Regions from separate parts of the Sporomusa sp. 246TCP1 genome, predicted to be linked through region 3. Evidence: riboswitches for the same ligand, from Rfam matches in the RefSeq annotation. Region 3 holds a riboswitch; each other region holds the start of a gene.

Region 1 (10,660 bases), 1.7 Mb from region 3:
TAGGCAGGAGTGGATACGATGGACGTTTTAGCTATGCTTGTAAATGGTTTTTCTGTGAGTATGTCGGCGGCAAACCTGCTGGCTTGTATAAGCGGTGTGCTTATCGGAACACTGGTGGGGGTTTTGCCTGGCATTGGGCCGGTAGGGACAATGGCCTTATTGCTCCCTTTTAGTTTTACTATGGATGTCACCACTGCGCTTATTATGTTTGCGGGGATTTACTATGGCTCTATGTATGGTTGTTCTACGACGTCGATTCTGTTGAATGTTCCTGGTGAAGCCTCTTCCGTAGTCACGTGTATTGACGGCTATGCGATGGCTAAAAAAGGACGGGCCGGAGCGGCACTGGCGATTGCGGCCATTGGTTCTTTGATTGCCGGCACAATGGGTCTTGTTGGATTAACCTTCTTTGCACCGATTTTGTCCGGGTTTGCCATAACCTTTGGACCGCCGGAGTATTTTGCCATTGCCGTGCTCGGGTTGTTAATTCTTATGAGATTAACAGGTACTTCGATGCTCAAATCCGGTTTGATGGTGACAATCGGGATTATGCTGGGGACAATAGGCTTAGACAGCCTGACTGGTATTAACCGGTTTATCTTTGGCATTGATGAATTACAGCGCGGCATGGAATTTTCCATTGTGGTGATGGGATTATTCGGAGTTGCTGAGATCCTGCATACCCTGGTTCAGTCTGAGGCTAACAATAAGATACAATCTGTCCGGTTTCGTGAGTTGTATCCCAGCAGGGAAGAATGGCGGCGTTCGCTGGGACCTATTTTTCGCGGCGGGGTGATTGGCTTTTTAGTGGGTTTAATTCCCGGGCCGGCAGCCACTGTCTCAACTTTTGCCTCCTATGCGGTAGAAAAGAGACAAAGTAACCGGCCGGAAGAATTTGGCCAGGGGGCCATTGAAGGGGTTGCAGGACCGGAATCGGCCAATAACGCAGCAGCTTCGGCAACCATGATTCCGTTATTATCCATGGGCTTGCCGTTTTCCTCCTCTGCCGCCCTTTTGCTGAGTGGTTTTATGATTCACGGGGTTATGCCAGGCCCGACCTTAATGACGCAAAATCCGGATTTGTTTTGGGGACTTGTTGCCAGTATGTATATTGGTAATGTGATATTGCTGATCGTGAATCTGCCGCTGGTGGGACTGTTTGCCTATTTTCTAAAAACCCCGTTAAGAATTCTTATGCCGATTGTTTTGATCATTACGCTGACAGGTGCTTATTCGATAAATAATAGTCTTTTCGACCTCGGTCTGTTAACTGCCTTTGGTATTCTTGGTTTTTTTATGAAACAAACAGGCTACGAACCGGCGCCACTGGTTCTGGGACTTATGTTGGGTCCTATCCTGGAAAACGGGTTAGTCCAGAGTCTGATTATTGGCGATGGCAGTATTTGGTATTTCCTTTCACGTCCGATCTCTGGTACTATTCTGTCGCTTAGTATGGCTTTGCTGTTTTTTAACGTATTTCTCTGGTTTGCAAAAAGAAGGCAGAGCAAAAAATATAAAGCTGAAATGGGGGGTATAGTGACTAAAGATAAGGGTTTTCTAGTCCTGGGGGTACTCTTTTTAAGTATGGCAATGATTCTGGGGGGATGTACTATGGGAGCAAGAGAGAGTGTGGCTGCTGAGCAATATCCTAGTAAACCAATTACAATAATTGTGCCCTCTGCCGCCGGTGGAGGTTCAGACTTGATGGCAAGGGCGCTGGAAAAGTCAGCCTATAAGCATCTGGGCCAGCCGCTGGTGGTAGTTGATATGCCTGGCGGCGGAGCCACCCTCGGCATGAATGAACTTGCCGGCGCCAAACCTGATGGCTACACAATTGGCGTTGTTGCTACAAGCGCAATATTGCAACCACTTATTGGGCAGACAAGATACCATTATCCTAGTGCCTTGGAACCGTTAGTTAATGTTGTATCTTCACCCGTGGTAGTGGCCTGTCTTACTGACAAACCATGGAAAAACTTGAGTGAATTGGTTAGCTATGCTAGACAGCATCCTGGTGAAATCAAGTTTGGACATTCAGGGTTGGGTACGTCAGTACATGTTACGGAAGAAACGTTTGCCAGAAAAGCCGGTATTACGATCAAGCAAGTTCCTTTCCGGGGTGGTGAATCAGAAGCTTTGGCGGCTCTCTTGGGTGGGCATGTGCAGCTTATTGGAGTATATAATCCAGCAGTTATAAAAGAACACGTAAAAAGTGGTACTATCAGAATACTGGGGGTTGCAGAGGAGAATAGACTAACCCTCCCTGGCTTTGAGGATGTGCCAACCTTCAAGGAACAGGGAATAGATGTAGCTTTTAACTTTTGGACGGGAATCGCTGCCCCTAAAGAAATGCCGCTAGCGGAAAAGGCCAGACTGGCAGCCGGTCTCAGGGAAATGGTCAATGACCCTGAGTTCAAAGAGAATATGGAGAAACTGGGAATGTCAGTCCATTATCTGGGGCCAGAGGATTTTGGTGACAGATGGATAGCTGATAATAAGAAATTAACAAAAATAGTAAAAGAGACCGGAATTGCAGAACTTATTGCAGCTCAGAAAAACTAATATTGCTTGCTTATCCGGTAGCTGTCCATCTCTTCTTCTTAACATCGGTAGCTGGTTTCCTAAAAAAAGGGAAAGCCCAAAATAAAAATGTAGAATGGAGGGGATCGTGATTAGAAACAAGAGGTTCTTTGTCCTGTTGGCGGTCTTCGTAAGTATGACAATTATTATGGGGGGATGTACTATGGGAGCAAAAGAGAGTACGGCTGCTGAGCAATATCCTAGTAAACCAATTACAATAATTGTGCCGTTTGCTGCCGGTGGAGGCTCAGATATACTGGCAAGGGCGCTGGAAAAGTCAGCCTATAAGCATCTGGGGCAGCCGCTGGTGGTAGTCAATATGCCTGGCGGCGGAGCCACCCTCGGCATGAATGAACTTGCCGGCGCCAAACCGGATGGCTATACAATTGGCGTTGTTGCCACAAGCGTAATATTGCAACCACTTTATGGGCAGACAAGATACCATTATCCTAGTGCCTTGGAACCGTTAGTTAATGTTGTATCTTCACCCGTGGTAGTTGCCTGTCTTGCTGACAAACCATGGAAAAACCTGAGTGAATTGGTTAGCTATGCCAAACAGCATCCTGGAGAAATCAAGGTTGGTCATTCGGGACTGGGTACATCAGTACATGTTACGGAAGAAATATTTGCCAAAGAAGCCGGGATTACGATCAAACAAGTGCCTTTCCGGGGCGAATCGGAAGTTCTTGCGGCTCTCTTGGGTGGGCATGTGCAGCTTATGGGAGCGTATAATGTAGCGCCCTTAAAAGAACACGTAAAAAGCGGTACTATCAGAATACTGGGAGTTGCAGAGGAAAATAGATTAACCCTCCCAGGCTTTGAGGATGTGCCAACCTTCAAGGAACAGGGAATCAATGTAGCTTTTAATTTTTGGAACGGAATTGCAGCCCCTAAAGAAATGCCGCTAGCTGAAAAGGCCAGATTGATATCAGGGCTAAGGGAAATGATCAATGACCCTGAGTTCAAAGAGAATATGGAGAAACTGGGAATGCCAGTCCATTATCTGGGGCCAGAGGATTTTGGTGACAGATGGATAGCTGATAATAAGAAATTAACGAAAATAGTAAAAGAGACCGGAATTGCAGAACTTATCGCAGCTCAGAAAAACTAATATTGCTTACTTATCGCCCATCCCGAAGACGAGGGATGGGCACAGTTATTTTTTGTCTGGCTGGAAAGTGCTGGAGTTGTAATGAGATAAAACATCAGCGATATAGCACGTTGAGAAGACGAATGATAATATTGTATTTATATAGTAGACAAACAGTGAAGAAATTCAAGATAATTAGTGATAGCTATCACTAATTATCTTGAAAAAGCTCGGCGGATGTAATATAATGTAGAACTATAGTAAACAAGGTTAAAAAAATACTATAAAAGTATTTAGACAGGATACTTTTTATAGTATTTGGAAGGCCAACATTTCCTGAGCCTGAAACCATTCGTTGGAGAGTGCCGTTATCAGGCTCACTTTATGCGGGGATTGGAGATGCAAGGCAAGGTATTGTGGCCAAAAAAGAGGGGAGAAATTTACAAAATGAGTAGGTCAAGTGTAAAAATGGTAGCTGTGCTAACAGCAGTACTGCTAATTACCGGTGTTTTAGCCGGCTGTGGCGGTACATCATCTAATGAAATCAAAATTGGTGTATTAAATGAAATGACTGGTGGTAATGCCACCATGGGTACCTCGTCAGCCAATGGTGCCAAAATGGCGATTAAAGAAGCCAATGCCAAAGGTGGTGTACTTGGCAAACAGATTAAAGCGATTGTTGCTGATAACAAAAGTGAGCCCTCAGAGGCTGCCAATGCGATGACTAAACTGGCAACCCAAGATAAAGTTGTTGCTATTACCGGGATGTTTGCCAGCTCAAATGCCATTGCTGCTTCCAGTGTAGCTGAAGCAACCAAAATTCCTTTTCTGGCAGTAGGTGCCACCAACCCCAAGGTAACTGTTGATGAAAAAACCAATAAAGTAAAAGACTATACCTTCCGGGTATGTTTCATTGATCCCTTCCAGGGTACTGTTGGTGCTAACTTTGTACTTAATACCTTACAACTCAAAAAAGCTGTAATCTTAGTTGATAACAGCAGTGATTATAGCAAAGGCTTAGCTGCTTTCTTCAAGGATGCCTTTACAAAAGGCGGCGGTACAGTACTTGCCGAAGAAGCCTATCTGCAAAAAGACCAGGACTTCAAAACCATTTTGACCAAGGTCAAAGCACTCAATGCTGACATTCTGTATGTACCGGGATATTATGAAGAAGTAGGTAAAATTGTTAAACAAGCCCGTGAAATGGGGATTACTGTTCCTATGGTTGGCGGCGACGGCTGGGATTCACCGAAATTAGTAGAAATCGGTACTCCGGCGGCCTTAGATAATACCTATTTCACTAATCATTACTCTGTGGATGACACCAGCGCCGAATCCAAAGCCTTTGTTGAGGCCTACAAAAAAGAGTATGGCCAGGCACCTGACGCCTTGGCAGTACTTGGTTATGATGCTGCTAATGTGTTAATTGATGCCATTAAACGTGCCAACAGCACTGAGCCGGCTAAAATTCGCGAAGCATTAGCTGCGACTAAGGATTTTATGACCGTAACTGGCTCGACCACCTTAAATGCCACCCATGATGCTGTAAAAAATGCCGTCATCATTGAGATGAAAGATGGCAAGCAAATGTTTAAAGCCACTGTAAAACCGTAAACGGTTAATCACATAATAAGCAGTCACTTAGTTAAGTGGCTGCTTATTTTTTATAAGTTTATTGACGGTAGTAAGGCCGTCTGTTATAATGACCATAAAAATACACATATTTTTCGGCTAAGGTGCCCCTTAAGGGGAGAATAGGGAAGTCTGAGTATGGGAAGACTATACATAGGCGCGGGCCCACCACTGTACCAGGGAGATCTTACACGGCCACTCGTCAAGGGGAAGGCGTAAGAGTTAATGAACTGGGAGCCAGGAGACCTGCCTTATACCGCAACCATCCTTCATGGACAAGAAGGCTTTTTTGGGCTTAACCAAAAAAGCCTTTTGTTTTTGAATCAGAGAAATAATGGAGGTTATTATGAGTTTACTGCAAGCAACAGTAGCGAAAATTATGAGGCCGGATACAGTAATTAAAGATCAGGTAAAGACTAGACTGGCAGGTGTGTTACAGTCAGCAGGCAGCCTGGGACGATTGGAAGATATGGTTGAGCAGTATGCGGGGATAACAGGCGAGCTGAATCCGGCACTGCCTAAGCCTTGTATGGTGGTAGCTTCAGCTGACCATGGGGTAGCCAGACGAGTGGTGAGTGCCTATCCGATAGAAACAACAATTCATATGACAGCCAATTATCTTATCTCCCAAGGTGCAAGTGCCAATGCCTTTGCGAACTTCTGCGGTGCTGATATGGTTGTGGTTGATATGGGCGTTGCTGGCGATCTGTCATATGTTCCGGGACTGTGGCATCGCAAGATTGCCTATGGCACACAGGATTTTACCGCAGGCCCGGCGATGACGCGTGAGCAGGCCATCCAAGCAGTGGAAACAGGCATTGATATTGTTAATGACCGGGTGAAACATGGCTATAGTTGTTTTTGCCTGGGGGAAATGGGCATTGGTAATACCACGTCCAGCGCTACCATTGTTGGAGCATTCACCGGTCTCGCTCCGGAGAAAGTTACCGGGCGGGGCACCGGGATATCAGACAGCCGCCTTAAAACCAAGATGGACATTGTCGGTCAGGCTTTAGCTGTGAATAAACCGAATCCTCAGGATGGATTAGATGTTCTAGCCAAAGTGGGTGGATTTGAACTAGGTGCATTAGCCGGCGTAATTCTTGGCTCAGCCGCCAACCGCTGCGCTGTCGTCATTGACGGGCTCAACACGACGGCGGCGGCTTTAATCGCCAATGCCATTCATCCTCTGAGCAAAGAGTATATGTTTGCGTCGCACCTGTCCGGTGAACCGGCTCATATTATTGCGTTGCGTCAGCTTCAGTTAGAAGCTTGCCTGGAGCTGGGAGTCCGGCTAGGGGAGGGTATTGGGGCTTCAATGGTTGTCGATATGCTCTATGTGGCCATTAAGCTGCTAAATAATAGGGGAGGCAAAGCCAATGCTTGAAGAACTAATTGCAGCCATAAAACCACTTGATAGTATAGCGATGGAACGGTGTCAGCGGCGGGTCGATAATCTGACCAAGCCGTTAAATAGTCTGCATTCCTTTGAACACATTGCCTGTAAGCTGGCAGGAATTAGCGGCAATCCACGGCCACGGGCGCTGGAAAAAAGCATCATTATTATGGCCGCTGATAATGGCATAGCAATTGCAACTGACCAACAGCAACTGACAACAGCAGCTCGACTGACCGGCTTTTGTCAGGGGCAGGCGCCCATCCAGGTGTTTGCCGCCCATGTTCAGGCCAGACTAATTATGGTAGATATTGGTGTTGCAGCCGACCTGCCGCACTCGCCGGTAGTATGCCGGAAAAAGCTGGCTTATGGCAGCCGCAATAGTACCGAAGGTCCGGCTATGACTCGCGAACAAGCGATACAAGCCATTGAAGTGGGAGTAAGAATAGCACAAGCAGAGATTGCGCGCGGCTGCCAGGTGATCGGCTTGGGCGAAATGGGGTTGGGCGGTTTGGCTGCCGCTATGGCAATTGTCGCCTGCTGCCAGGATCGTCCACTACCTGGCTTGACTGGACAGGAGGCAGAACTTGTCAATAGAGCCATCGCAGTCAACCGCCCAAATACTGCTGATCCCTTGGATATTTTGACTAAGGTAGGTGGTTTTGCTATCGCCGGGTTAGTAGGCGTTATTCTGGGGGCTGCGGCCGGGCGGGCGGTCGTGGTGTTAGACGGTTTAGCCACAAGTGCGGCCGCCCTGATTGCCATTAATCTGGTTCCAGATGTTAAGCCCTATTTGATAGGCTCCCACTTTGCTGCTGAGCCAGCCCATGAGACAGCCTTGGCATTGCTTGGTGTACCGGCCTATATCCAACTTAAAATGAATCTGGGAGAGGGGACAGGTGCAGCACTTGGGATGTCGGTAATTAACGCCACGCTGCATATGCTAAATGACATGAAAACCTTTGGTGAGGCCGAAGTCGCTGTGGCACAGGATGGACCAGGTGCTCTGCGGCAAAGCAAGGATGTTAGAGATTAGCAAGCTATGACCAAAGCATATGAATTCTGGCTGTTATGGTTTTGTACCTTATGGGCCTTATTGTTTAAATCAGTCTTCGTAATCGGTGTTGTAAATTGCACGGAATTTTTTAAGGCCGCTTTCGCCGATGTCTGGTCGGTTGTACCTACCTACAATGTTTATCTGGCCTTTATTATTATCCCGCTAGCTTTGGTTTTCACCCTAAAGGGACAGCACCGCCTGTGGCTGTTGCTGCTCTGCAATGCCTTGTTTTCCTTGCTCTTGCTCTTTGATCTCTGGTATTTTAGGGCTTTTGGCATGTTTCTCTCCGTGCATGTTGTCAGCCAGGCGGCGAACCTAACTAATCTCGGCAGTAGTATTTGGTCTATGAGCCAGTACGAGGATATCCTGCTGTTTTTAGATTTCCCGGTATTGCTGATTATTGCTGGCTTAGCTTACAAGCGCGGTAAGTTACCGGCAAGCAACAAGCGGCTGGCTGGGCTGTTGCTCAGTGTTGCTGTCGGCTATTTGCTTTATGCCCATTATGTGTTTGATGTATCGCCAGCACGCGGCGAGAAACAGTTCCTTTTCGCCATGTGCTGGGCTCCCAGTCAAACGGTGACCGGTTTATCACCTATAGGGTATCACCTTTTTGATGCCTATACCTATGTTGCCGATTCCCGGCCACTGGTACTTAGTGAGCCCGAAAAAACGGCAATTGCTGTTTGGTACAATGAAAAAAAGGAAGTCCGGCCTGATAATGAGTACAAAGGCCTTTTTGCTGGTAAAAACCTTATTTTTATTCAGGTAGAATCCTTAGAAAACTTTTACTTGAAAAATTCTGTTGACGGTCAGGAGATTACGCCCAACCTGAACCAACTATTAAATAACAGCCTGTATTTCTCTAATTTCTATGAGCAGGTTAGCAATGGCACTACCGCGGATGCGGAGTTCATGGCCAATACGTCTGTCTATCCGCTGCGCCGGGGCACTGAATATTTCCGCTATCCTAACAATACTTATAACTCATTGCCCAAACTTATGGATAAGCAGGGCTATATGACACTGGCGATTCACCCTGATAATAAATCCTATTGGAATTGGCAGTATAACATGGAGTCTATTGGTTACAAGTTATGTTTGGATTCTTCAAACTTTATTATGGAGGAACAAATTGGGTTAGGCTTAAGTGATGGCTCGTTTTTTCGTCAGGTGGTTCCCATCCTTCAGGAGCAGCGTAGTCCCTTTCTAGCATTTATGATTACGTTGACAAATCACAGTACCTATGAGCTGCCTGACAACTATAAGGAACTTGTGCTTGATGATAAAATTGCCGGTACCATGCTGGGAAAGAGTTTCCAAACCGTGCGTTATACCGATAGGCAAATAGGGAATCTGCTGACATTATTGGAGCAAGGAAAGCTGCTGGATGACACAGTTGTGGTAATTTATGGCGATCATACTGGCGTACACAAATTTTATTCCCAGGAAATAAGCGCTATCACACCTGCCGAAGCTTGGTGGCAGGATAATCAACACAAGGTGCCGCTAATTATCTATCAGAAAGACCTGAAAGGTCAGGAAATTAGAACAAGTGGGGGGCAGATTGATATCTTGCCAACTGTCGCCTATCTGATGGGGATTGAGGAAAATGAATATGTGAATACAGCTATGGGGAGAAACCTGCTCAATACTGGCAAAGATTTCGCTGTATTGGCTGATGGCCAGTTTGTCGGCACAGCGGCAAGCGAACAGGAGCACTCGCTTGCCGTAATAGGCTGGGAATTGGCTGATAAAATTATCTGCAGCAGCTATTTTGGTAAGCGGCAGTAGTCGCGATCCATCCCGGACATATTTTTACCAAATTCGGGCGTGTCCAGAACTAATATCTACTTTTACAAGTGGTCCGTCTCCCTGACCACTATGTCCTTGAAAGGAGTTGGTACCATGCACCTGATAACCGGCTTTCGGCAAATCAATATCTATGTTGCCTGACAATGCCATAGCTTCTACTTTAAATGGCGTAGAGACAGCCCCGACATGGATTGCTAAATATCCTGATTCACTTTGAAATACCGCATCATTAACAAGCTCATTGAGACTGACCTCAACATGTCCGGAACTGCTTTCGACATTAAGCTTACCAGTGGTATTTTTAATTTCAACATGACCAGATGAAGCTATTACGGATATTTCGTCGGCTTTACAGTTTCCCATTTTAAGCCTTCCTGAGCTCATAGTTACTTTTAATATTCCTGTCTCCAGGGAATCTATCACCAAACTGCCTGAACTTAGGTGTAAAGTTAGTGCATCATACTCTTGGGGCGGCAAAAGCAATTCAAAACTAATTTTTGGCCCTTTGCCCCAAAAGGGAAATAGCAAAGAATCGAGCCATTTCTTTTGGTTACCGATTTTAAGATACAAAATGTCTCCCCACATTTCTTCTTGCACCAGGTCTTCGGTGTGCAAATTACCAGCAGGCGACCAGCCAGAAATTCGAATAGTAGGATAAACTACATCAGAACGCAGCACGCGAACATCGCCGGAACTAATAGCTATTTCCAAGTTTTTGGCGGCTGATGATTTAACCATATACGTATCTGATATTCTGGTTTGACCGGCAGCCATATAAGTATCATTACACTGACCAAACATAAATAAGGCGGCATTGCCGCTAAGGCCAATCATCAAAACAACAGCCGCAATGATTGAAATTTTTTTTAGCACTCTGTCCATCCTTATTTCCCCCTAATAATCTGCACATTATACTGTAAGTATTTTATAAATACCTTGCCAGCCCAGCGAGTTACCAGTATCATACCTAATCCGAGCAGTGTACCAGTCCCCACTGTCATCATGGATGTAAAAAGCCACGATAAAATAGCGCCTAAACCGCTCGGAAAACCAGCCCTTAGCGGCAGCAGCACAGGAATCAAAATCAAGACAA
Region 2 (10,660 bases), 3.0 Mb from region 3:
TTGTACCGGCTATTCACCCTTATATAGGTATTGGCGATGAAACCTTAGTAGGCCATACTGCGAAAATGGCGGCAGCTACTTTTACGCCTGCTGCGCATCAGGCTCTATTGCGCGCAGCTAAAGCTATGGCGTTAACTGGTTATGACCTAATTACGAAAGCCGGCTTGCTGGCGGAGATCAAAAAGGAATTTTGCCAGAGTCTGATTCATTAACGTATTGTATTTAAGTTAGCAACATAGGGCTGTGGAAAACTTAGAAATAAGTTTTCCACAGCCCCCACTTTATAACAACATGCAAGCCGGGTATAGTTTGCTAGTTCTCAATATAGGAACAGCAGTAATCTGCTACTAGTAGTACTTTGAGTTTGAAGCGTGATTCAGCCGGGACCTGGAAGCTATCTCCGGTTTTATATGTAAGCCAGTCGCTCTGTCCTGGTAACAATACCAGCAGTTCACCTGCTAAAATTTCCATAATCTCGGCTGCCGCTGTACCAAATTCATATTCACCTGGGAGCATGATTCCTAGAGTCTTTCTACTGCCATCGGCAAAAATCACCGTACGGCTGGTTACTTTTCCTTTGAAATATACATTAGCTTTTTTAACAATAGATACCTTTTCAAATTGTTCCATAATGACGAAGCCTCCTGATAAAAAAATTTATAATTGTATTATAGTGTATTGTAGCATGTTTAGTAAAATAGGAAACGCTTTGTCGATGAGAAAATGCAGTGAATATTTGGGAACACTATAGAAAAAAGGAATTGGTGAGATGAATAGTCATGTATTGTGATTTCTGTGGAAAGCGACTTGCCGGTAATGTAAAGTACTGCCGGCATTGCGGTCGAATGCTAAGAAGCTGCCTGGATGATACTATGCCAGTGCCGGTTATCAATGAAGGTATGTTGACTAGTAGGCGCCAGGAGGCAGGTCCCAGGAAAAACATGGTTGATCGAACTGTGGTTTGGAGAAAGGTGTATGGGACAGTTGCTGTGGCCACGATTGTTATAATGCTCTATATCTTAGCAACGTTTGAAACAATTAAGCAATATCAGTTACTAACAACAATCATTGGCTGTCTGTTGGCAATCTACATCTGGCGTAAAGGTAATATTAGATTAAGTAAGTTTTTCTTCCGCAAGTAATTGCCCGTATCCACTTAAACAGAGAACAGATAAGAACAGTCGGGGGAACGATGCGAATTATTAACGTAACTAAGCAGCAGGTATTAGGCAATAATATCAAGGTAGCGGCTACCTTTTTTTTGCGGTTGGTCGGACTTTTGGCTACACCTAGTCTGTCACATGGTGCGGGTCTTATGATCAAACCATGCAGCAGTGTCCATACCATGGGTATGCGATATCCTATTGATGTGATATTTGTGGATGATTCTGATAGGGTAGTTAAGGTTGTGATGGGTTTAAAACCTAGCCGCTTTGCGAGTCAGTGGGGAGCGGACTATGTCATTGAGTTGCCGGCAGGAACAATTGCGGCTACCTATACCCAAAAAGGCGATCAATTGGAATTGCAAGAAGCAAAAGATCATTGACTCAGGTTTTGGCTTGCTTTTAGCTTGTACCATATAAGGCTGTGTGCTAAAATATTTACAAACTGCAAGGGTATAATAGTGGAATGAAGTAGAAGGTGGTGGCGGCGTGCTTGATCAGACAGAAGTACCATTATTGAAAGCGATGAACATCTATATAGACGACGGAACAATTCCCTTTCATACTCCAGGGCATAAAATGGGCAAAGGGATGCATCCCCTCTTTAACGAGGTTGTACAGCGAAAAGCACTGCAGCTTGATTTGGCAAATATGGCTGAACTGGACGATTTGCACGAACCACACGGACCAATCAAAGCAGCGCAGGATTTAGCTGCCCAGCTGTATGGAGCTGACTACAGTTATTTTATGGTAAATGGGACAACCGGCGGTATTTATGCCATGATTCTTACCATTGCGGGGCCTGGTGATAAGATCATTATACCGCGTAATGCCCACCGCTCTATTATTGGGGGCATTATCTTGAGTGGAGCTATTCCTGTATTTATGCAACCAGAGGTAGATATCGAGTTGGGACTGACGATGGGAGTTACACCAGAGACAGTTTTGGAGGCTCTCAGACAGCATCCTGACGCCAAAGGGGTACTGATCATTAATCCCACATACTATGGTGTAGCTACCGACCTGAAAAAAATTGTGGAGATAGTCCATGGCTACAATATTCCGGTTGTCGTTGATGAGGCCCATGGACCACATCTTAAATTTTCGTCACGATTACCGATTCAGGCGCTAGATGCCGGTGCTGATATTGTGGCCCAAAGCTCGCACAAAATTATCGGGGCCATGACCCAATGCTCTATTGTTCATTGCCGCCAGGGTCTTATCCGGGTGCCTCGCCTGAAAGCTATGCTGCAGTTAGTGCAGTCAACCAGCCCTAACTATATATTAATGGCATCTTTAGATATTGCCCGTATGCAGATGGCAACAGAGGGGCGTGGGTTGATTGAACGCGCCGTTGATTTGGCTAATCAGGCTAGACAAGAGATAAACAAGATTCCGGGGCTATACTGTTTTGGTAATGAGAAAGTAGGCAATCCGGGTGTTTATAGTATAGATCCAACAAAGGTGACAGTGACTGTCAAAGGCTTGGGGCTAACCGGCGCGGAAGCCGAGCGGATTTTGCGGCATACATATAAAATTCAGGTAGAATTATCAGATGTATATAATGTTTTGTTTCTTATTACCTTAGGCGATAGTATGACTGAGGTGGCGGCGATGGTGGCAGCGTTAAAGGATATGGCAGTCACGCATAATGGTACGCGCGATTTTTCAGCGATTAATGAAATAACCCGGGAGGGAAAACATCCGGTAGCACCTGAACAGGTTATATCGCCAAGGGAGGCATTATTTGGCAATACCTGTATGGTGCCTTTTGGTGATGCGGTTGGCATGATTTGTGCCGAAATTGTTACTTTCTATCCGCCTGGTATTCCGATGCTCTGTCCGGGTGAACGGATTACGCAGGAGATTGTTGATTATTGTCATACCTTGCAAAATGCTGGCTTGCATATTTCCGGTCCGGAAGATTATTTGCTTAACACGATAAAGGTAGTGGATTAAATGCACGGTAAATTAATAGTTATTGAAAGATAATGATTACTTAGAGATATGTCCAAAAAGATACCTACCCGGAAGGTGTAGGTATCTTTTTGGCTTAAAATCAAACCAAAAGATTACTTGTGGAAATGTCCAGGTGATGTTAGGATGTGGTTAGAAAAATAAAATGCTTATCGAAAAGATAGAGTTGTTAGAAAAAGAATAGCAAGAGATGCTAAAAAAGTGATAGAATTCAATGATAAATAGCAAAGGACGGAATATAGTGGGTAAGATATTTTGCTTAATGGGAAAGAGTAGTTCAGGAAAAGATACTATTTTAAAATCTATTCTACATGATTGCGAGCTAAACCTATATCCAATAATACCCTATACTACTCGACCTATTCGACACAATGAAAAACAAGGTAGGGAGTATTATTTTGTTGATGAAGTCACTTTAGAATCCTACAGGTCAAAGGGAAAGATTATTGAACAACGGAAGTATAACACTGTAAATGGTATTTGGTCCTACTGCACAATTGATGATGGTCAAATTAAATTACACGAAGCTAATTATTTAATAATTACAACCTTGGAAGCTTATGAAAATTTACAAAATTATTTTGGGTCTGCCAATGTTATTCCAGTTTATGTCTATGTAGAAGATGGGGTAAGATTGCAACGCGCATTGGACCGGGAAAAAAAGCAAACCCATCCTAATTATGAGGAACTTTGTAGGAGGTTTTTAGCAGACAATATTGACTTTAGCTCTGAAAAACTTACGGCTCTTGGGATAACTGTGAGTTATACTAATGAAGACTTACAGGCCTGTATTGTAAGTATCAAAACTGATATTTTAAAAGAAATCATCTAGTTTAATCCTATGACAATAGGATGCCCGAAGGCAATAAATCATGTTCTTCTTCTCCGTACATATCCTGTAATATTAGTATTTTATAAAATATAATGGAATTATTGCTAATTCCAGCTATGGCTCAAATAGATTCTTTTCTGCTACGTCTAGTAAATACAGCGCCTCGAACTAGGCAATTTTTGATACTAAAGTGGAGAATGAAATTTAGTAATTTCTGTTTTCGCACAGTCTGATGTACCCAACCATTTAACCGTTTGTAGAATTCTGAATCGTGGCGCACGAAATATAAGCAGAATAAACAAATACATTACAAATTATTAAAGAAAAAATTTACAAATGATATAAATAATGGTATAATCTAACTGAAAATGTTAAAAAACAAAATAATGTTGGGATAGGTGCCCGAAAGGGCTTAATAGGGAAGACCGGTGTGATGCCGGCGCGGTCCCGCCACTGTAATAGGGAGCGAATCCAAGGAATGCCACTGAGACGAAAGTCTTGGGAAGGTTTGGATGAGCGATGATCTAGAGCCAGGAGAACTGCCTATCTGTCAATCACCGTTTTTCACCCACGAGGTATGGGGAGGGGATTAGTGGAGTAATCTAACCTTCCCGGCTATTTAATTATGGCCGGGATTTATATTTTAGATTGTTTCTTAAAATAGCCCTCCCTATATAGCCTAAGGGAGGGCTATTTTTAATGTAAAGGGAGGGTTGATATCAAATACGCTTGAAAGGTGGTGTGGGGTTCGGGATTTTGTCATTTTTCATATGGTTGAGGGGGACAAGTTTTTGACAGTGAAGCAACGCAAAGCAACGAATAAATACCTGGCGGCAAGAATTTGCTGTGCGCTGGCGCTTGGTTTTGCGCCGCAGCTTTGGGGGATGGCTCAGGCGGCAGAAGTCGGGCCGTCGGTGACGGTAGAGGCTGATACCATAAAAGAAACGACAGCAGATTCGTCAGGTCAATTAACAAATGATTACTTCGGAACCACCTATACCGGTGTAACCATCCAAAACGGCGGCCGCTGGCGGCCGATGGATGCCATAACATTTAATAGCGATACATATGATTGGAACAAATATATCAATATCGATAAATTAAACGTAAAGTCTGGCGGCATTATCGATTTATCCTGGCAGGAAACGCCGAATCCAGTGGTGTCTGAGTGGGGAGAGAATTATTTTCGTAATTTGACAGTAACAAATGCCACACTGGCAGATGGTACGATTTTTCGGATCAGCGGGGCAACTGCCGTTTGGTCAAATATAGTAATGACATCTACTCCGTCGACAAATTTAATCACGCTAGGAAACGAAACAAACCTAGTAGCAGGCAGTGGCACGTTATATACGCAGCTTGGAAATATTATCCGTTTTAACCCGCTAAAGGTCAGTAAGGATTCGATTATCTTCGGAAGTGGTGGACAAGAATTTTTACGTATTTTTGAACAAAAAGCCGGGCAATTCAAGGTAGTAGGACAAGCATCGTATTTGGATGCTCCCCTGACTGTCTATAAAGTGACACCGATTGTTCGTACTACAGAAATTAGCGTCCCTACGTATGTAGAGGATCCGGTAACTGGTGAATTTGTTGTCAACGGTGAGTATGTTGTCCTGAACTCCTTTTTAACAGACTATACCCTTGATAATACTAAACTTTTATCAGAATCAGCCAAAACAGCCGGCGATATGCAGCTAGCGCAGCGCAATCTGTGGCGGGTGGAAAATAGTAATGCCTTTAACCACCAAGATGAACTGCACGCCCCGGGGGATAAGCGCCGCGAAGGCAGCTGGGCAAATGTTTATGGTGGCAAGTTTACCAATCAGGGCAGCTATGGGCGCAGCATCAGTGAACACTACCATGGTTTACAGGTCGGCTATGATAAAGAACGCTCCGGCGATTTCTACGATGGTAAGCTGTATACCGGATTGTTCTTCCAGCAAACCAAAGCAGACACCGGTCTTGCTAGTGGCAGCGGCAACTCAGAGAGTAACGGCTTCGGCACTTATGCCACCTGGGTGGGCCATAACGGCCATTACCTTGATGTGATGCTGCGCGGCTCAAAACAAACCAGCGATTACTATTTTACTACTAGGAGCGGTAAAGTTGACGGTAACAACCAGGTCTGGGCTGTCGGGCTTAATGCGCGGTATGGCCTGCGTAAAGAACTCGCGAACGGCTGGTTCTGGGAACCGCAAGTCGGACTGGCTCTTGGCCGGATTGACAAGGCTGATTACACAACAAGCAACGGCTTAAAAATAGCACAAAGCAAGGTCAATGTGCTAACAGGACAGGCAGGTGCGTTGGTGGGTCGGTCTCTGCCAGAAAACAACGGGAAAGTCTACGCTAAGGTGACGGTTAACCATGATTTCTTAGATGGCGGATCCATGCTGGGCAGCTATTATGACGAAACACAGGCCATTAAAACCGGCGCCAACAAAGATACCTGGTGTGAACTGGTATTAGGCGTTGATAGCAAAATCTCGCCAACCGGTAATTTCAATTTGAGTCTGCTGCAGACCTTTGGCGGTGATGCAAAGGCCAACTGGCAGGTAAACGGGGGCGTCAACTGGCGCTGGAACGGCTTTGGTTCGCACCAAAAAGCACAAGAAGAGCTCAAGACTGGCAAGCCAACAGCTATAATTCTGTCTGCTTCGACTGGAGCAGCGTCTGGCGAGATCGGGCAAGGGTCTATACTCAAGGTACAAGCTAAAACCGGTTTTCAGAAAGCAGCCGGGAAAGGCGTTGACCAAACACAGCTACAAAACGATCAGGAAAAACAACAAGCTCCAAATAAAGAAATGGCGGCAGAGCATTTTGGCACCGCTAGATACAATGCCATTACGGATATTTCGCAGCCAACAACGGTAGCTTCAGTCGCTTTTGCACCCGAAACAACACGGGCGGCTGTGTCTAACGTGCAGTCTGAAGGCAGTGTCCAGGCAGGCGGCGGGAAAATACCGGACGCTAACCAAGCATTGCGACTAAATGACCAGGAAAAACAACAAGCCTCCCCAAAAGCAACGGCAGAACAAGCCAACGACTCTAAAGACAATTCCAGTGTGGAAAATACAACAACCACGGTTGATCCGGGCTATGTTTTGGAAACCGTAGTGGTTGAAGCGCCGCGGCCTGCATGGGAAGATAAGCTCTCGCCAGGCACTGTGACTGTCATTGAACCAGATAAATACAAAGGCGAACAAAAAACACTGCCCGATCTTCTCAAGGAAGTGCCTGGTATTCATGTCCGGTATGTGGGCGGCGGTCCTGGCCAATACACGACAGTCTCTGTCCGCGGCAGCACAGCGTCACAGGTAGGTGTGTTTGTCGACGGGGTATTGACAAACCTCGGAGGCGATGCGGCGGTCGACATATCGACAATCCCTGTCAAAAATGTAGCGCGGATTGAGGTATACAGAGGCTATATCCCGGCCCGTTTCGGCGGTACCTATATGGGCGGCGTAATCAATATTGTCACCAAAAAGCCGGAGAAAGCTAATATTTCGGCTTCCTATGGACAACGCTCCTGGGGCGGCTACACCGGCAGCCTGCAGGTAGAGGAGCCACTGGGGGCAGGCACCCTGATGGTGGGTCTAAACAGAGACCAAAGCACCGGGGATTTCCGCTATACCAATGCTGAGTGCCAGAATAAAATCTCGACCCGAATTGCTGAGCAGGAACAACTCGTCGCATGGTATGAAAATGATATTGCACAAGGTTCGATGTCTGCAGACAATAAAACGTATATCGCCGAGAAAAACAGATTGGCTTATTACAAACAACTTTCGGCAACACGCTATCGCATGAATAACAGTTATAAAAATACCGATGCTCTGCTCAAATGGCAGGATGAACACTGGCTTGTCAAAGCCAGCTGGAAGAAAATTGACAGGTTTTTGCCCAATGCCGGTAAGTGGGAATATATAGATGTTCCTAATCCTTATTTTTCTGCAAGTGAGTTAGAAAATCCAGCGTTTGAGTATCCTAATTGCCGAAAAAAACAGATACTTACCGCAAAAGACATCCTCCTCGGCAGGAGGGATACCAGCGGCAACCTGGAATGGGGCTGGAATGTCAATTATCTGGATCAGGATAAAAGCTACCGCAATAATGAACAGTATGGAACAGGTAGTTATACCTATGTAAGACCGCTCAGCCGCTGGAGCGCTTATAAATCCCAAAAGCTCGGCGCCTCTTTGGATGGAACGTATAAAGCCAGCAACCACCTGCTGGATTTCTTAGTGAACATATCCCGGGAAGATATGGATGTAGATGGCTGGAGAATGGACGTTCTGGATAGTTCGCAGTGCAATCGCTTTAAAACCAAATATCAACAAACACTCTATAATATTCAATTGCAAGATACCCTAACGCTTAATTCGACCGGCGATCTCTGGTTTACTCCTAGTATCCGCTACAACTCGTCTGATGTAGTAGGCCAAGCCAAATATATCGATCCTCATAGTCGGGGAGTGAAAACGACAGATGGGCAGCGAGACAGCAAGACAACCTGGCAGTTAGCCTTAAAGAAGAAGGTAAACGACAGTTTGACCTTGCGTTCTTCGTATGGGTCTTACTACCGGCTGTTGAATCTCTATGAAATTGCCGGCGACGGGGCCAGCATCATTCCCCGTGCGATTTACGGCACCAATGGTGAATTTAATTCTGTATATCCACGTCCGGAAGAAGGAATGCAATGGGATGCTGGCGCTGTCTGGAAGGGAAAATGGCTTAATACCAAGGATGCCGACCTTTCACTGACCTATTTCAGCCGCCGGTCTGATAATTTGCTGCAGCTTTACCAGTCTGGTATTGGCTGCTGGTCTTATGCCAACGCGATCAACGGGCAAGCCAAAGGAGTGGAATTACAAAGCAATTTGACCTGGGACAAATGGGATCTAAATTTGGCTGCTACCTATATAAACACCAAAAGAGCTGTCAAGGATATCACGCACTCTGGTTTCTGGACTTACCCTCCTATGACCTATACACCGGAATGGGAAGGAAAACTGCGTTTGACATATCGACCTAATGATAGAACCGCCTTATTTGCCGAAGTTAACTATACAGATAAGCAGTATGTCAGTGAGCTATATGATGTTTTTCTGCCAGCATTTACTACCGTGGGTACAGGTTGCCGGGTTAAGCTGAATACAAATTCCCAGCTTGTTTTTGGTGTCAATGATCTCTTTAATAAAGGACCGGAGCTGGAATATAAGTACAGTGTCGTTGATACTGGCGTATATGCCGGATACTATTATCCATTGCAGGGGCGGACCTATTATGCAACTATCAATTATGATTTTTAGGCTTTCACTATGAGACAGCATACTTCAAGAGATAGATCTAGGTTTCTTGGGCGAGTGAAGGACAAAGATTTGGTAGTAAGGGAGGGTGAGGCCGATGTGAAACCGGGAGATTGAGTAACAGACAGGAAATGGGGTGATAATGCATGGAAACGTAAGGCTAGTAGCAGGGAAAATTTTTAAAAAATAGGGGAGGTTTTTTGTATGAAGATATTTAAAAAAGCAGGGTTAGTCTTAGCGCTCGTGATGGCCTTTACGACAACCGCCTTGGCCAACACAGCGTATACGGTGACTGATGCCAACTATGCTAACGGTAAAGTGGGGACTATCGGCAGCGCCGCGGGTGCTGTTAATCAAAATGCTGTCTCGTCGGTAGTGGCAGGTGCGCCAGCTGTTCATTATTTCACTGATGCCAATGGGAACTCCCGGGTGCTTGTCTATAAGTACTTGTATAGTGGCAATCCCAACCCTGAAGCCGTAATCTACAATCCCAATACAACCCCGTGGACGCAAGTGGCCACTGCGAATTGGGCCGATATTGCCAACTTGTATGGTATTACTAAAATAGGGAGCTACCTTTACGCAATTGACTATGACAACGCAAAGGTTGTCCAAATCAACATGACAAACTATAGCCAAACTGGAACAATATACACCTTCCCAGGGACGACAGGCTATGAAAAGCATGGTGTGGCCATCACTGCAGTGGGTAATAACATCTATGGTCTCTTTACAGAAGTGCAAGATCCTTGGGGAACTGCTAATTATTTGACAAGCAAGGTGGTTAAACTGAATAGCAGCACTCTTACTGCTGTCGGTACTCCTGTTCAAGTCGGTAAAAACGCTTTCACCCTCAAGCACTATAATAACAAGCTCTATGTTGCCTCAATTGGCGGCAAACAGAAAGATGACGGAACTTGCAACAGCGGGGAATCAAAATTAGATGTTGTTAATCTTGCCACGATGACAAAAACCACCCGCTTTACGTCAGGAACGGCAATTCCGTATGATTTCCGGGATATTACTATAAGCAGCACAGGCACTGCTTATATCTTGGTTGGTAATTATACAAATGACATCCCTAAATGGAAAATGACTGGTAAAGTGTACAAAACTACTGCTGCAAATATTGACTCGAATAATATCGGTACTGTTGTAGAAAATTATGCTAATATTCCCGGTTATTACTGGGCGTTGCTTTATGAAAACTCTACAAACCGGCTCTGGTTCGCTAAAGGTGGCCGGATAGATCTTCGTACAGGAACCACTTATGGTGCTATCAGACTTAATATGTATGAAAATACTATACTGGGTAGCTCTACCTATCCTAACCTCAACTCTCTCACTATACTCGGACAAACAGCTACTCTTACAGGCTA
Region 3 (10,660 bases):
TGACAGTAACGGCCATTGTCACCGGCGGGATTGAAGTCAATGGCGGACGGGTTGGCGATCCGGCAGATTATTTTAAACCTATTGCTAAAAGTACACTGGAAAAACCCGGTACCATCAATATTATTCTGGTTATTGACGCTGATTTGCCGCCAGGTATCCTGAACCGGGCGATGGTTACTTGTACTGAGGCTAAAACGGCTGCCTTGCAGGAGCTTATGGCAGGCAGTAATTATTCGACAGGTCTGGCTACCGGTTCAGGCACCGATCAGACCATTGTTGTTGCCAATCCCGCCTCGCCGCTATACCTGGAAAGTGCCGGCAAGCATTCTAAGCTGGGAGAACTAATTGGCAGGGCAGTACTGCCGGCGGTCAAAGAGGCTTTAGGCAAGCAGACAGGTTTGTCGCCACACCAACAGCATAGTATGTTACGCAGGTTCAAACGGTATGGTATTAAGGAAGAAAGCTTGTGGCAGGCTTATGCAGGCAATTCCGACAAGGTTGTGATTAAACCTAAATTTATGGATGCACTCTACCAAATAGACGATGATAATTACTTAGTGACCTATGCCGCTTTATATGTGCACCTTTTAGATGAACTCCAGTGGGAACTATTGTCAGGCATCGAAGTGCGGCAGGCAGCTAATGAACTGCTTACAGCAGCCGCCACCAAATACGGTGTGGAAGCGCCGGTGATTATTGGCACTTGTATTGATTCTTGCTTAAAAGCCTGGCAGTCTATGCTGCTGGCAATTATCAAGGAAAAGTGCAGGGAAATTATAGGGTGATTTCTAAGTCTTGTATATAGTATTGTTTTTAATTTGTTTAAAAGTATTCATTTAGCTGACAATTTTGCTATAATAAAGGAAAAGATTACAAGGGGGATAATGAGCTATGATTGTTCGCTTTGTTGCTCGTTTATTAGTATGCATAATTGTGTGTGGGGTATCTCTTGCTGTGACAATGCCTGATGTCTGTGCTGAAACCAGAATTTTATCGAAAGATACTAAACTTCATCCGCAGGGATGGGGTGTCGGTGATTCTATTCAATTCAAAAAAAATACTAGCATCAGTTTGAATGAACAAGAGGAAGTTGTTTCTGGGACAATTGACAAGGACACTTTGCTGGCGCCGCGTGGCTGGAACCGGGTGATTAATGACTATTACTATACAACTGTCCATACTGATTTTGGACCTTATTACCACCATTTTTATTACCATCCTTTTTTCAACAATGATTATGCTGTGAGCATTCCGGGTTACGGACACTTGCTTTATAAAGGTGGAACAGCGGTGCTTTTTAGTGAACAGGGAGATGTTATTTCTGGGACAATAGCGAATAAGGCTACAGTTCGTTTGGTAGACGAAAAATATGGCTTTGTGACTTTCAAGAGTGATACAATTCTGACGTTTTTCAACTCGGGTGCGGTTTTATCCGGTACTTTGGATGAGGATACATATTTGCGCCCGGTTGGCTGGCAAAAGCTTCTCAAAGGAGATAATTCTGCAGGATTTATTAAATTTAGTAAGGGAAAAACCGTTACGTTCAATGAAAAAGGAGAACTGACTTCCGGAACAGTAAAAGAAGATGTAGTGCTGTTAGCTGAAGCTGGAACGCACAAAGGTTTTTCTGCAGGCTCAGCTGTTGAGTTTAATGAAATAGGAGAAGCTAAGATAAAGGTTAAATTTGAACAGAGTATGCCCTAAAATGAAAAAATTTAATATGTTTATTTTTATTAACAAAAGTTCTTGTTTAATGATACTATGCATTCTTATCCAACAAGCAATAGTCGCATCTTCAACCTTATGGATAGCTAAATTGAGTCAAGCAGTCATATTAAAACAAGATCTTTCATTGTGGTTAGTTTTATTTATATTGTCGTTATCTTTAGTACATATTCCAGGTTCCGGAATGGCTTATTTTCAGAGCAAAGCTACTTTTAGTTCTTTTAGAAAGTATGTTGATATTTTTGCAGTTTCTTTTAGGGGAAAAGCCCAATTAAGAACTAATATCGATTTCAAACAAGAACGACAGCCTTATTTAAATAATGAGGCATGGTTGGTGATCAGTGAATTTGTTGGGTTTATTACAAATTTACTCGGTACTTTTTTTAATATAGTTTTTAACATAGTAACTCTTAGTTTTATTATTGATAAAAAGTTGATGATTGCCTATGCCATAACTATTCCTTTAATAACTATTTCTATTAAAAGTCTAAAAACGCTAGTAACTTCTTCCGCCAAACATGCTCAAGAAGACCGAACTGCTATGATGCAAGCATTATTACCAGCTTGGGACTCAATTTTAATTGGCAATCAATTAAATATACATTTATGGAAAAATTATTTTATCGGTAAATATAAAAACGCGAAAAAGTCAGCTTTGAAATCTGTACTTTTTAGTGAACTGACAACCATAATTTCAATGTTTCTTAACTTATTTCCGGTAATTGGTACTTTGGTGTGGTTAATATATCAAAATATAGGCAATGAAGTATTCCTAAGTATGCTTATTGTTACATTTCCACGACAAATTACAACCTTTCAATGTATGAATTTTATTGTATCTTATGCAACTCATTGGAATAGTTTAAAAACGCGTCTTGAGGGATTAAAATCAGCCTTGATTATTACAGAACCCATAAATGTTGGCACTATTTCATGGAATCGGATTAAGGCTGAAAAAGACAATACGATTATTACTATTGATTCTATTAATTCCATAAAAGATATCACTCAAGACTATAGTCCGGGTAGAATTACTTTACGAGGAGATAATGGTACAGGAAAATCGTCACTTCTGGCTCTAATTAAGGAAAAGTTAAGCGAAAAAGCTTTCCTTTTACCACCTCATTCTGATATGTTTTTTGAATTCAGTACTAATAAAAGCTTATCCACTGGCGAAAAAATTATAGAATCATTAGATGAGATAAAAAAAGCGGAAAGCTTCAACTGCTATTGTTAGATGAGTGGGATGCAAATTTAGATAAAAATCATATTGTTAATATATCAGAAAAATTAAATGAACTCGCAAAAGAAATATGTATTATAGAAGTACGTCATCGAAGTTAGACAAATTAAAGACTTCTGTCAATAGGCAGGAGTCTTTAATTATATTGGTGACATGGAGATGGATGAGGAACCTATTGTTCCAACTGTGTCCCAAATTTTGAAAATTATTTTACAAAGTTAACAAATATTGATATAATCAAATCATAAACTAAACATTAAATAAATATTGTTGGGATAGGTGCCCGAAAGGGCTTAATAGGGAAGTCCGGTTAGATGCCGGCGCGGTCCCGCCACTGTAATAGGGAGCGAATCCAAGGTATACCACTGAGACGTAATTGTCTTGGGAAGGTTTGGATAAGCGATGATCTAGAGCCAGGAGAACTGCCTGTCTGTCAATCACCGTTTTTCACCCACGAGCGATGGGGAGGGGATTACTGGATTAATCTAACCTTCCGGCTATTTATTATGCCGGGATTTTTATCTTAGTACGCGAGTCAAGACTCCCGCTTCTACAGGCGGCGTTGGTTCAGGTGGAATAGACTCTCCACCTGAATTCCCGATGGTTCAGCTTTGCTGAAACGAGTTCACTTAGATAAATCTAGAATACAACCCTCCTTGTAAGCTTACAGGGAGGGTTGTATTTTTTATTAAAATGCACAGAGAAGCTTTTAGGAGAGGAGGTCAGCATTTTGCTAAGAAGGGGGAGTTGAGGCTAATGTGAAACCAGGAGAATATGTGTAAATAAAATATAAATGATTAAGAAATTTCACAAAATATCCTCAGGTGAGGGATTTACGTTTCAAACCAAATAGTCTAATCTAAAAAAAGGAACTGCATAGTGTGTATGCTTAAAAGCAATTAATCTCCTTAACATTAGAAAATAATGCAAGTAACTCAAAACAAAAAGAAAATATTGCTGGGATAGGTGCCTGACGAGAGGTTGCTGAAAATATTCAGACGCAAACGCAAAGATGAGTATTTTCATAACAACATGTAGGGCTTAAAAGGGAAGACCGGTGAAAAAACCGGCGCGGTCCCGCCACTGTAACGGGGAGTAAATCCGCATAGATGTCACTGGAGCATAGCTTTGGGAAGACGCGGGTGAGCAAAGATCCGGAGCCAGGAGAACTGCCTGTCTAAGAATCGCCGTTTGACCTACGAACGATAGGGAGGAGATTACGAAACCTGTAAGTAGAAAGGTTGTATTTCTATTGACAGTATGACGTATGCGCTCCCGTTGAAATCGGGAGCTTTTTTCATGCAAATCCGGATACATTGGAGTTTAACATTACAATTATCCATTCTAACGTCTTTACCCCAATTTTAGGATTGGTGGCAAATATAACGGTGAAAATTGAGGGAAAACGATGTATTGGTCAAACTATTGGGAAGCTTTTCATCAGGATAATCAGGGAATCTGCATTTTAAACCATAAATTGGAAAATATTTATTCAAATGAAAAGGCAAAACAGGTGTTCAAAAACATCACTCCCGGACTATTTCAACAATTCAAAAGCGTTTGCCGACGTTTTATGGCTATGGTTAAAGCAAAAGAAACGAGTTTGTCTAATTATAGCGATATGTTAAATCATCAGCGCGATACCATCAGTTTTAGTTGTTTTTCGTTTTATTTAGACAAGCAGGCATATATTATGGTGGTTTTTGACTATAGCGCCAGTGATGAAATTAACTTAGCCGATGGGACGACGTTTACGTTACGGGAAAAAGATATTCTCCAGGCAATCGCAGCTGGAAAAACAAATAAAGAAATCAGTGAAATACTCAGGATTGGCTTTGAAACCGTGAAATCACATGTAAAAAACCTGCTTGCCAAAACGGGGACAAGTTCCCGGACTGAACTAATTAGTAAATATTGGCACCTTAAAAACAATACCGTTGGCACGCCTAATTATGCAGTGTTTAAAAAAAAGTAATATTGAATAGCCCAAGTGCTTACTCAAGGTGGCAATGCGATCTTGAACAATTAAGCACTACGAGGGGGGGATTTATGAAACACAAAAAAATTGAAGAGCTAACCAAAAAAATGTTAGCTTGTGGCTATAATGATGATCAGATCAAGCATATCCTCAGAGATTCCATTGAGAACAATTTAGATGACGATGGCAGTTTGCAAGAGAAATTAATTATTGATGTCCTGGAAAGTTATATTGAATTTGGAACCAAGTGTAAACAAGGAATTAAATAAAATAATATGGGTACAGGTGCTATTTAGAGCTTAATAGGGAAGACCGGTTAAAGGCCGGCGCGGTCACGCCACTGTAATGGGGAGCAATGCCAAGAAATACCACTGGAGCTAATTGTTCCGGGAAGGTTTGGAGACGCGATGATCCTAAGCCAGGAGAACTGCCTGTCTGACAATCGCCATTTGTACCTGCGTGCGACAGGGAGGAGATTACTGCAAGTGACCGAATACATCATCTGGCCGCTGGCGTAATAAAGCTTAACTCCTGAAAAGGGAGTTTTTTTATTGGAAATTTGTAAATTTAGCAGCAGGTTGCTATCTGTAGAATGAAAGGTTGTGATTGCTTGGCATATTTAAGTATTTTAAAAAGAAATAAAAAGCTGGAAGCAGCTATAGCTTTGGGGTGCCTTATGCTGACACAGACATCATATGCCACTCAGGAAGACCAGGATAATATGAAAGAGTTTAAATTGGAAACTATTACTGTTGAAGCCAAAAGACCGGACTGGGAGAGCAAGTTGTCTCCTGGAACGGTGACGGTCATTAAACCTGAAACGTTTTCCGGCGAGCAAAAAGACTTGCCTGAAATGCTAAAACAGGTTCCGGGAATTTTTGTGCGCGAAGTCAACGGCAAAGGGCAGTACACTACCGTCAGCGTACGCGGTTCCACTGCCGCACAAGTAGGAGTTTTTGTTGACGGCGTTTTGACAAATCTTGGCGGTGACGCTGCCGTTGATATTTCGGCTATTCCCGTAAGAAATGTCGAAAGGATAGAGGTATATCGCGGTTACATTCCTGTAAGGTTTGGCGGTACTTATATGGGGGGAGTTATCAATATTGTTACCAAAAAGCCTGAAAAGACTGATGTTAGCGCTGAGATCGGCATAAGCTCCTACGGAGGAAGAAACTCTGCCCTGGAATTTACGTCTCCTTTAAGCACAGGCTCATTACTATTTGGTCTGAACAGAGAACAAAGCGGCGGCGATTTTAAATACACTAACTTTGCCGCGGAATCATATGGCGAAGATAGTACTCGTTACCGTAAATACAATGACTTTAAAAATACGGACGCTATCATCAAATGGCAGGATGATCACTGGATGATTAAAGGCAGCTACAAGAAAGTTGACAGGCATTTGCCGAATAATCTGTGGCCTGAAGGATCTATTGCCAATGCATATGATCCGGGAGCTAAAACGGATCTGGCGGACATTAATCTTGCGGAAGGCAAACGTCAGACTATCGACAGTAAGGAACTGCAGGTTAGCCGCAGAGCGCAGGCGGGCAATCTGGAATGGGGCTGGTCTTTGAATTATCTTGATCAGGACAAAAATTACCGGGTTGAGAAAATTAAAAATCCTTATTTCTACTATTGGTCTACCCCTCTTCGCGCCTGGAGCACTTATGACAGTACGCGCTGGGGTGAAAAAATTGATGGAAGTTACAAGCTTAATGATAATAACCTGATAGAATTTTTAGTCAGCTATTCGAAAGAAAAAATGGATGTTGACGGCTCGAATCTAAAAACAGCAAATAGCAATTATGATTCATTCCGCAGTTATTATGAGCAGGAATTGTTTAATATCCAATTGCAGGACACAGTTAGGCTGGACAAAGAAGGCACCTGGCAATTGACTCCAAGCATCAGATACAACCGATCTGAAATTCTTGGAAAAAGCCATCGTGACAAAACAAGTGGTCACAGCTGGGTGCAAAAGGAAGAAACTCAGTCTAATGGTAAAACTACCTGGCAATTGGCTGTTAAAAATGATTTTAATGAAAACTTTTCAATGCGGGTAACTGGCGGCACTTATTACCGACTGCTGAATCTCTATGAAATTGCAGGTGATGGTGCCGGAATCTTGCCACCGCCTAAGGACAAGAACGCCAGCGGCACCGCCTATCCGCTGCCGGAGGAAGGGAAGCAGTTTGATCTAAGCGGCCTTTGGCGAAATAAGTGGTTTGGGTCCGAAACCTCCTGCCTGACCTTGACTTATTTCTGGCGGGACTCGGATAGTATGCTGCAGCTTTCCCGCCGCGGTTATGATTATTGGTGTTATTTCAATGACAACAAGGGTAAAGTGTATGGACTTGAAATGCAGAACAACTATTCCTGGAAAAAATTTGACCTCAATCTTTACGCCACTTATACCAAGAGCAAGTTACAGCGCCAGGACAGCGCCTATGCGGATTACGGTTCGGAGTACACCCAGGGTTATAAAGACATCTGGGCCACGTATCAGCCGGAATGGCAGACCGGCTTGCGGCTTACGAATAAACCGTCGGATAAATTCGATATTTATGCCGAACTCAAATACCGTGACGAGATGTTTACCAATGCAGTTAAAGACAAACGGGGCGGGCATTATGCTTATGAAAGCGGCGCTCCGATCAGCGCTTTAACAACGTTTGACCTAGGCGTCAAGTTCAAACCAACCAAAGACTGGCAGATTACTGTCGGCTGTAATGACGTTTTTGACGCTGCCAGTGATTTGAAAATCAGCTATCGCGACTATTCTGACAAGAATATCAGTGTTAATCCTGAATATCCTTTGGCAGGAAGAACTTTCTTTGTAAACGCACATTATGACTTTTAAGTTGTTCGAGGGTTTAATGGAGGTGTAAATATATGAAGTGTTATTTAAACAGGCGTAAAGTCAACCGCGCATTAGCCTTACGCGTCACAACCGCGCTTCTTGGCGGTTATTTATTTACAATGCCGGTTTTGGCGGCCGACCTGGGTGTTGTCACGACGTATTCGTATGGCGGTACTGCTGCCGGGCAGGTAGGCACGATTACGGGCTCCAGAGTAGAAGCTACCGTTGATGCTCAGGGACAGGTGAAAATTGACAGCGGCATTAACGCCGATGCGCAAAGCTTCAGTATCATTGATGACAACGGACAGGTACGCATTTTTATTCGACAAAGGACAGAAAACGGCAAGCAGAGCTTGGTTGTTGATCCGGAAGGAAACTGGAAATCGGTTATTGCCTCCACTGATTTGACTGCCGAGCCCAATATTCATGCGGTTGCCTATAAAGGGCATTATCTCTTTGCAACAGGCTACGACTACGGTAAATTGATTGTTGCTGATTCTGCAAAGAACTATCAACAATCGCATGTTTATGAAGTGCCTGATGCGGTAAAAAATGCTACCGCAGGCTATAGCGCGTCAACTGCTTATCACGGCGAAGGGCTTGTTGGAAGAGGTAATGAACTATACGCGCTGTTTACCTGTAATCCTCAAGGGGGCAATGATACTTATGCCGACAGTTTTGTCATTCATTATACGATTGCTGTCGATGGCAGCCTGGAATATAAAGACTATACCAGAGTCGGCAAAAACACGATGGACATGGAAGAATATAATAACGTACTGCTGACGGCCAGCAGCGGCGGCTATCAGAACGGTGGCGGAAAAGCCAACGCCGAAACCGCGCTGCACTATGTCAGGCTGGACGAAACCGGTACGCCTGTGGCTGAAAAAGTTACTTATAAAGGCGCAGTGGCCTTAAAAGGGGAGTATAGGAGTGTTTCGGTATCTCCTGATGGCTTTGCCTATGTTTTTACAGGTAACTATGATAACAGCTGGGCAGGTATGAACGGAGCTGTTTATCGCACAACGGTAAGTAATTTGCTGTCATCCTCTCCGGACAACTGGCAGAAGATCATTGACGTCGACAATGTTCCGGGTTATGCCTGGGGTGTTGATGTGGAAAGTACACCGCATCGTCTGTGGTTTGTCAGCGGGAATAAGATATTAGTTTATTTGGACGGTCAAACAACACCAATAGAGTTCAATATGACTTCAAGTGGACTGACCAGTCTGGGTGACGCTAACATAAATGGCTTTGACACTATAAAAACAGATGTCGTTACTGGTGCTACAGATAATATTGTCAAGGCCGGCAATCTCGCGGACGCAACTGCGAATTATACCACAAAAATAAGCGGCACAGGTGCTGCGGATGAAATGAATGCCTATTATCTTGGTACGGAAACAATTGCCAATAATCTCTACAACGTTTTTACTTTCAAAAAGGATGCAGTCATCGGCTTGGGCACGAATCAGTTGGGCGATAAAACCACTAACGTACTGGCTGCTGTTTATGGCTGCAACGGCAGGGACCTTACTATCAATGCTGAAAGCAGTTCAGGCGCCAAGGACAAAACGCTTACTCTGAACGTAACAAACTATGCAGGCACTCCCTCAGGTGTATATGCCGGTAATGGGAAAAACGTCACTATAAATGCCGGCACATTGAATATTAATACAGTTGCTTATAAAGATGGTGAAACTGTAACAAATGCTATCTGGAATGACACTGCTCAGGATAAGAGCAGTATCATCACAATAAATGCTGATACGAACATTTCCATGCAAGGGGGACAAGGAGGGCATGCAGTTGCTGTTACCAAGACTGACCGTTGGGGCGAAAAGTCTACTGCTGCTGATCAAAAATCGGAAATCATTATAAATGGTAATTTGAAAATTGGCGATGCTTCTACGGGCGCTTACGGCGTGGGTCTTAATACCAAGAATGTTATTTCGCGGTTTAATAGTGCCGGGCTTTACACCTCGGTTGAAAAAAGTGCTATTACTGTCAATGGTAACGTTGATATGGCAATTTACGGCAATGGCGCTGCAACGGCAGCAAAGGACAGTACAATAACTATCAAAGGTGGCAGTATAAAAGTACCGGCAGGAAAAAATTATGGTTACTATACCCTTGCTTCCTATCTAGGAACCATTAACCTGAATACGGGGTCAGTTGGAACAACCCCAGGCACTAATGCCGTAAAGTTGGATGGCGATATTTTTGCGCTGAGTACAGGTTCAGTAAATCTTGGACTGACAACTGCAGACTCTTATCTTAACGGTATTGTTGATAATGGTGGTACCGTTACTATGTGGCTGCAGAACGGCGCTTTGTGGACGAATACTGCCAATAATACCAGATATACCCAAGACAATGAAGATGTTGGCAACAACGGAGTCAGTCGCATTACGAAACTAACAGGTGGGATAAGCGTTAGTAATGCCGGCGTGATTGCCCAAAAAGCAGCCAGCCGTGATCTTACGATTGATAACTATAACGGATATACTACAGTTTTGTATAATCACGATGCAGCTACTCCGACAACAATTCTTGGTGGAGCTGTGAAAATTGGTAATGCTGCTTCAGGAAGTAATATTACGCTGCGAACTGATTATGACGCTAATATGAGCACCGGCACAATTCAGGATAATGTTCTGAATGCATTAGCAAATAAGCTCTATTACAATGCTTACACGACCGGTGAGCGTAATCTGACCGGCAAAGTCGAAATTGCTGAAGGCTTGACTGCACAATCTGCTGCTAAATACGTAGGTGGTGTAACTTTTAGTCAGACAAATGGTCAGGGCAGTTATGCAAGCAATACACCACAGCCACCTGCGGAACAAGT

The links. A riboswitch is a leader RNA that binds a small molecule or an ion and turns the genes downstream of it on or off. The one in region 3 is predicted to bind cobalamin.
Region 1: another riboswitch for cobalamin. It lies ahead of cobT (nicotinate-nucleotide--dimethylbenzimidazole phosphoribosyltransferase); the one in region 3 lies ahead of AC1ECB_RS10730 (response regulator transcription factor).
Region 2: another riboswitch for cobalamin. It lies ahead of AC1ECB_RS24895 (autotransporter outer membrane beta-barrel domain-containing protein); the one in region 3 lies ahead of AC1ECB_RS10730 (response regulator transcription factor).

The regions. Positions count from the first base shown of each region.
Region 1 is NZ_CM170492.1:3,889,443-3,900,102, reverse strand. Features, by position in the region: gene AC1ECB_RS18410 (tripartite tricarboxylate transporter TctB family protein) at 1-3, shown strand, start outside; partial or broken gene AC1ECB_RS18405 (tripartite tricarboxylate transporter permease) at 19-1,323, shown strand; gene AC1ECB_RS18400 (Bug family tripartite tricarboxylate transporter substrate binding protein) at 1,612-2,562, shown strand; gene AC1ECB_RS18395 (Bug family tripartite tricarboxylate transporter substrate binding protein) at 2,744-3,691, shown strand; gene AC1ECB_RS18390 (ABC transporter substrate-binding protein) at 4,118-5,284, shown strand; cobalamin riboswitch at 5,388-5,570, shown strand; gene cobT (nicotinate-nucleotide--dimethylbenzimidazole phosphoribosyltransferase) at 5,649-6,689, shown strand; gene AC1ECB_RS18380 (nicotinate-nucleotide--dimethylbenzimidazole phosphoribosyltransferase) at 6,682-7,734, shown strand; gene AC1ECB_RS18375 (LTA synthase family protein) at 7,741-9,546, shown strand; gene AC1ECB_RS18370 (DUF4097 family beta strand repeat-containing protein) at 9,571-10,449, opposite strand; gene AC1ECB_RS18365 (HAAS signaling domain-containing protein) at 10,452-10,660, opposite strand, start outside.
Region 2 is NZ_CM170492.1:5,266,254-5,276,913, forward strand. Features, by position in the region: gene AC1ECB_RS24865 (M20 family metallopeptidase) at 1-212, shown strand, start outside; gene ppnP (pyrimidine/purine nucleoside phosphorylase) at 313-630, opposite strand; gene AC1ECB_RS24875 (hypothetical protein) at 780-1,142, shown strand; gene AC1ECB_RS24880 (DUF192 domain-containing protein) at 1,193-1,546, shown strand; gene AC1ECB_RS24885 (aminotransferase class I/II-fold pyridoxal phosphate-dependent enzyme) at 1,653-3,122, shown strand; gene AC1ECB_RS24890 (nucleoside/nucleotide kinase family protein) at 3,382-3,972, shown strand; cobalamin riboswitch at 4,352-4,533, shown strand; gene AC1ECB_RS24895 (autotransporter outer membrane beta-barrel domain-containing protein) at 4,770-9,284, shown strand; gene AC1ECB_RS24900 (YncE family protein) at 9,486-10,660, shown strand, end outside.
Region 3 is NZ_CM170492.1:2,216,085-2,226,744, reverse strand. Features, by position in the region: gene AC1ECB_RS10745 (adenosylcobinamide amidohydrolase) at 1-785, shown strand, start outside; gene AC1ECB_RS10740 (hypothetical protein) at 892-1,704, shown strand; gene AC1ECB_RS10735 (hypothetical protein) at 1,706-2,962, shown strand; cobalamin riboswitch at 3,229-3,412, shown strand; cobalamin riboswitch at 3,966-4,159, shown strand; gene AC1ECB_RS10730 (response regulator transcription factor) at 4,377-4,943, shown strand; gene AC1ECB_RS10725 (hypothetical protein) at 5,018-5,215, shown strand; cobalamin riboswitch at 5,213-5,395, shown strand; gene AC1ECB_RS10720 (TonB-dependent receptor plug domain-containing protein) at 5,557-7,809, shown strand; gene AC1ECB_RS10715 (beta strand repeat-containing protein) at 7,842-10,660, shown strand, end outside.